2 regions of the Aliamphritea hakodatensis genome follow, and region 2 is predicted to be linked to the other one. Evidence: predicted binding sites of a transcription regulator. Region 2 holds the regulator's gene; the other holds the start of a gene.
What was found. The regulator sigma-54, encoded in region 2, starts transcription at its own class of promoters, with help from an activator protein. The targets are predictions, from matches to a motif close to TGGCACNNNNNTTGCTNT.
Positions count from the first base shown of each region.

Region 1 (3,107 bases), 2.0 Mb from region 2:
TTGTTGTCAGTGGTCAGGCCCTTGACGGAACGACTCTGCGTTCAGGTGTTGGACTTGATCCCGACGGAACATTGCTCGCTGATGGTGAATATCACTTCCCTGGTGATGTGGTGGGTATGGGCGTTGTTGCCGCTGGTGCCACAGGTGATACGGTCACCGGAACCGGGCTTGTGCTAAACGGGATAACCGTCCCTACCGTAACATTTGCCTCGCCAGTTACGATTTTAGATCCAGCTGTTCCTGCCAATGTTGACGCTAACAATGCTGCTGTTGCATCAGCAGTGGTCGCCAATAAAGATGCATATATTACAGCTTACAATGCGCTGGCGGATGCTGCTGATCAGCCACAGTTAATCAATATTGCGGTAGATCCGGAAAATCCGGATACATTGTTTTATCAATTTGATGACACAGCAACGGTTACTGAAGCGGGTGCAACCTTAGGTGCTGTTACGGGTACGGGTACGGGTGGTGCCGCAGCAGGGGCGCTGGCGCACCATGATTTTAATGCTGCGGTGAGTTCATTGCTGACGGCTGATACCCGGGTGCGCAGTGTGCAGATTGCTGATGACGGTAAGTCACTGGATATCCGCTTTAAAGCGTCCGCCACCGATGTTGATGAGATTCAGGTGCGTGACACCGCGGGTAATCTGCTGACAGACGTCAGCATCACTTCTGAAACGCTGGCCGCTAATGAAACGCATACCTATGCATTTAACAGCGGTGCTTTTACCAGCGGAACGCTGACTGGCTCTCCGACCATTACCATTGGCGGAGTTTCAATATCCTTAGATACTGCCGATACGCAGGATGATGTCCGGGATAAAATTGATGCGAACCAGGCGGCTATTCTGGATGCTAATCCGGATGTGGCATCCGTGCAGTTTAATGCCGATGGTAACCTGGTGGTTACTTATAAGCCTGAGGCGGGTAATGTTCCGAATGATGTTCTGGGTATTGATTTTGGCACACCTTCGGTCATGGAAGTATCCACAATTGATTCAGGGGATAAAACATACGAAGGTGTATACCGGATGTATGCATACCTGAATGGTACTGAAACGCTGGACTTGGGTAAGGCGCCGGATCCGGGTGAGCCGGGTGGTGACTCTGAGCCCGGCCCGATTCTGGTGACCTTTAATCCGACGAACGGTCTGCTGAGTTCGGTAAACGGCACGAATGTTCCGCTGGGTGGTGTGGCACCGAATATTGCAATTAACGGTGCGGATCCGGCGGACCCAACAACGGTTATTGAGCTGGATATTACCAATACTACGCAGTTTGCCTCTGCTTCTATTGTTAAAGCTGCCACACAGGATGGTTACACAAAGGGTGACCTGATCGGTGTAACCTTTGCTGAAACCGGTGAAATGGTTGCCAGTTTTTCAAACGGTCAGACGCAGAACCTTGGGGTTGTAGCCTTTGCTACCTTTGAAAACCAGTCTGGCTTGCAGCCAGCGGGTGATACTGAATGGATTGCAACACTGACATCCGGTGATGCGATTTTGAACCCGCCGGGAACCGGTCTGAACGGCAGTTTGCGGTCGGCGGCGCTTGAGCAGTCGAACGTTGATTTGTCCAGTGAGCTGGTAAGGCTGATCGAAGCGCAGCGAAACTTCCAGGCGAACTCGAAGACGCTTGAAACGCTGAATACGGTGACTCAGGCGATACTTCAGATCTAACTTCACTGTTGTCTTTTTAATACCCGGCCGGTTTTTAACCTGCCGGGTATTTGTGTTTTTGGTTTTTGGCACACTAATTGCTTTCTGTTAAGTATTGAAAAAGCGGCAAAGCATTTCCGCTTGAGCTGATACGTAGAGAGAAGAGTAATGGATAAAGTGCTGTATCTTGCCATGAGTGGCGCGCGGGAAAATATGCGCTCACAGCATGCGCACTCAAATAACCTTGCTAACGTAAATACGACCGGCTTTAAAACTGATTTGGCTCAGGCGCGGGCGATGCCTGTGTACGGGGAAGGTTTGCCGTCCCGGGTATATGCCATGAGTGAGCGGCCTGCAACGGATATCGCATCCGGGGTGCTGACGCCAACAGGGCGGGACCTGGATGTCGCCATTGAAGGGGACGGCTGGTTCGCAGTGATCAACGCCAACGGCGAAGAAGTCTATACCCGGTCTGGCGAGTTTGCTATCAACGAGCAAAATCAACTGGTAACTGTCGGTGGTGTTCCTGTTATGGGGAACGGCGGTATCCCGATTACGTTGCCTGCATTTGAAAAGCTGGATATTGGCGGAGATGGCACCATTACCGTTCAGCCTTTAGGTGAAGGGCCAGAGGCGCTGGCTGTTGTTGACCGTATTAAGCTGGTTAACCCTGAGCCCGGTACATTATTTAAAGGCACGGATTCGTTTATGCGTACCGGCAATCCTGTGCCTTTGCCGCCGGCAAATGATGTCAAAGTCGTTTCCGGTTTTCTGGAAACGAGCAATGTAAATTCTGTTTCTGAGCTGACCTCTATCATATCCCTGTCCAGACAGTATGAGATGCAGGTAAAAATGATGAAAACAGCAGAAGAAAATTCTACAGCGGCGGCACGTATCTTGCAGTTGCAGTAATAACCGTTAATCAGTGGTGTTTGGTAAGCATACCGGGCTTCCTGGCTAAGAATAAGAAACAGCAGTGTATAAGCTGTTTAGAGAGGTAAAAAATGAACAGTGCGTTATTTGTAGCGAAAACAGGTTTGTCGGCGCAGGATACATCATTGCGGGTTATTTCCAACAACCTGGCGAACGTGAGTACTGTTGGTTTCAAGCGCGACAGAGCTGTATTTGAAGATCTGATGTATCAGACCCAGCGTCAGCCCGGTGCTGAGTCAGCGGAAGGGTCTCAGTTGCCTTCCGGTCTGCAGCTGGGAACCGGCGTTCGGGTCGTTGGCACGCAGAAGCTATTCCAGGAAGGTTCTATCGAAAACACCGGTGATGCCTTTGATGTGGCAATTAATGGCCGCCGGGGATTTTTCCCTGTCACGCTGCCAACCGGTGAAACTGGTTATACCCGTCACGGCCAGTGGCAGATCAACTCTGATAACGAGTTAGTCACCGCTGAAGGGTTCTTATTGCAGCCCGGCATAACCTTGCCGGCGGAAGTGC
Region 1 is NZ_AP025281.1:4,538,419-4,541,525, reverse strand. Features, by position in the region: gene PCI15_RS20565 (flagellar hook-basal body complex protein) at 1-1,682, shown strand, start outside; gene flgF (flagellar basal-body rod protein FlgF) at 1,830-2,573, shown strand; gene flgG (flagellar basal-body rod protein FlgG) at 2,666-3,107, shown strand, end outside.
Region 1: flgF (flagellar basal-body rod protein FlgF) is a predicted target of sigma-54. The motif match lies at 1,749-1,766, and genes of this name have one in related genera.

Region 2 (3,107 bases):
AACTCTTCCAGATTACTGAGCGGGTTACGGGCGTCAATACTGACCGCCAGCAGGGTTTGCGGTGCATCGTTACTGGTTTTTTCCGGGGGGCGGGTGATCAGTTGGGGTAACAGGTGGGCAGGCAGATTGTCGATGCAGTAGAAGCCAATGTCTTCCAGCGCCTGCAGAGCGGTACTTTTACCCGAGCCGGAACGGCCGCTGATCACTACCAGTTTCATGTCAGTTATTCACCTTGTAATGGGTCGCTGCCTGCAGTAATTCTTCGCCGGAGGAAGCACTGCGCAGCTGTTGACGAAATTCGGTCTGACTGAACAGTTCTGCCAGGTTGCCCAGCGTTTGCAGGTGTTTATCACAGGCGTCAGTGGGTACAAGCAAGACAAACAACAGATCAACAGGCGCGCCGTCGATGGCGTCAAAATCAATGGGATTGGCCAGCTGAACGAGGCATCCAACCACCTGATTGTAGTGGTCCAGTCTGCAATGGGGAATAGCGACGCCTTCTCCGATACCGGTACTTCCCAGGCGTTCCCGGCCGATCAGGCCTGAAAAGATGTCTTCTTCTTCAAGGTCGTCTGACTGTTGGGCGATGGTTTTACTGATGAGTTCCAGGGTGCGTTTTTTGCTGCCGCCCTCAAGAGCGTGGAGCACTCTTGAGGGGGTAAGTAGATCTTTGATTAACATAAGGTTTCAGAAACGTTGCTATTTGTGATTCTTTAGTTTTTCTTTATGTTTGATAACCTGGCGGTCGAGCTTGTCGATCAGGCCATCAATTGCGGCATACATGTCATCGTGTTCGTGTGTGGCGAACAGTTGGCCACCGGCTACATGAACATCACCTTCGGCTTTTTGCCGGGTTTTTTCAATGCTCAGTGTGACCTGGGCGTTGGTGATGTTGTCGAAGTGACGTTCCAGTTTGCTGAATTTGCTGTGCACATAGTTGCTCAGTGATTCTGTCAGTTCGACGTGGTGACCAGAAATATTGATTTGCATGGCAATCTCCTTGTTAGTGCATTACGGATGTTATCCGTAATTTCATTAAACCAGACGCTTTCGTTCATTTGAAGGTGGAATATTCAAAGACTCACGATATTTTGCGATGGTTCGGCGGGCGACTTTGATTCCCTGCTCATCCAGCAACTGGGTAATTTTATTATCACTCAGCGGCTTGGCAGGGTTTTCAGCAGCAACCAGTTTCTTTATCAGCGCACGGATTGCGGTGGAGGAACAGGTTCCGCCTCCGTCCGTGCTGACGTGGCTGGAGAAGAAATATTTAAGTTCGAAGATACCTCTCGGGGTATGCATATACTTTTGGGTGGTTACCCGGGATATGGTTGATTCATGCATGTCGACAGCTTCGGCAATATCATGCAGCACCATTGGCCGCATGGCTTCTTCGCCTTCTTCCAGGAAGTCCTGCTGGCGGGCGACGATCTCACGGGTGACCTTCAGGAGGGTTTCATTACGGCTGAGAATGCTTTTAATGAACCAGCGCGCTTCCTGCAGATGGCTTTTGAGATAGGTGTTGTCAGGGCTGTTGTCAGCCCGTTTAATCAGGTCTGCATAGCTGTCATTGATGCGTAACCGGGGAGAGGCTTCAGGGCTGAGTTTTACCTGCCAGATACCTTTGTCCTGGCTGACAAATACGTCAGGTATGACGTATTCAGAATGGCTGGTGGTGATCGTGGCACCGGGCTTCGGATTCAGCGACTGAATCAGGGCGACCACGGCCTGTAACTGTGGTTCTTTGAGCCGGGTTTTACGCATCAGCAGTTTGTAGTCATGGCTGCCAAGAATCGGCAGGTACTGGCTGGCGATCTTACGGGCTTCTTTGAGGTACGGGGTGTCAGCCGGTAACTGATCCAGTTGCAGTAACAGGCATTCACTCAGGTCGCGGGCAGCAACACCCGGCGGGTCAAATTGCTGCACCCGGCGCAGCACCGCTTCAATCTCGTCGAGTTCGGTTTCCTGCAGGCGTGAATCGTCCTGGCTGGTGAAGTGCTCGTGAATGGCTTCCAGTTCAATGCTCAGGTAGCCGTCCGGGGTAATTCCATCAATGATATTGGTGGCAATTAACTGATCCAGCTCGCTCATTGGCGTCAGGTTCAGCTGCCAGTTCAGGTGATCCTGCAGGGTTTCTACCGCCGTATCATTGGCTTCAAAGTTGCTGTCGCTGAAGTCATTATTGCTGGTCGATGCCGGCGTGGCCGTCTGAAAGGTATCTTCCCACTGGCTGTCCGTTGACAGCTCATCCGGAATGTCTTCATTCCAGTCACTGTCTGCTACATGGGTGTCTTCCGGTTCAGCACTGACTGTTTCAGTGGTTTCCTGCCTGGCTGGTGCGTCGGCGTCATGCTCGACTTTCGCTTCAGTGTTTTCGGCTGCTTCTTCTTCACCCACTTCTAACATAGGGTTGGAGTCGAGGGCTTCCTGGATTTCCTGTTGCAGGTCAAGCGTTGACAGTTGTAACAGCCGAATCGCCTGCTGCAATTGCGGGGTCATCGTAAGGTGCTGGCCAATCTTCAGTTGTAACGCCTGTTTCATATAACTGCTTGTACCTGTCAGAGAATGGAAAGGGAGAAAACTACAGGCGGAACTGCTCGCCCAGATATGCCTGCTTCACTTGCTGATTACTCAGTATATCTTCTGGTGCGCCAGCGGCAAGAATATATCCTTCACTGACTATATACGCCTGTTCACAAATATCTAATGTTTCACGCACATTATGGTCAGTAATCAGGATGCCGATGTTTTTGCTTTGCAGGTGTTTAATGGTGGCTTTTATATCGGTGACCGAAATAGGGTCCACGCCTGCGAAGGGTTCATCCAGAAGAATGAAGCTGGGTTCTGTTGCCAGGGCGCGGGCAATTTCAACCCTGCGGCGTTCGCCTCCGGATAAAGCCATCCCCAGACTGTCAGCCAGATGGGTTACATGAAATTCTTCCAGCAGTTCGGCCAGTTTTTCTTCGCGCTGCTGTTTGTTCAGTTCCGGACGGGTTTCAAGGATCGCCATAATGTTATTCCGTACGCTGAGCTTACGGAAGATGGACGCTTCCTGTGGCAGGTAGCCGATGCCTTTGCGGGCACGGTTATGCATGGCCTGTTTGGTG
Region 2 is NZ_AP025281.1:1,304,243-1,307,349, forward strand. Features, by position in the region: gene rapZ (RNase adapter RapZ) at 1-218, opposite strand, end outside; gene ptsN (PTS IIA-like nitrogen regulatory protein PtsN) at 220-681, opposite strand; gene hpf (ribosome hibernation-promoting factor, HPF/YfiA family) at 700-990, opposite strand; gene PCI15_RS05945 (RNA polymerase factor sigma-54) at 1,036-2,541, opposite strand; gene lptB (LPS export ABC transporter ATP-binding protein) at 2,582-3,107, opposite strand, start outside.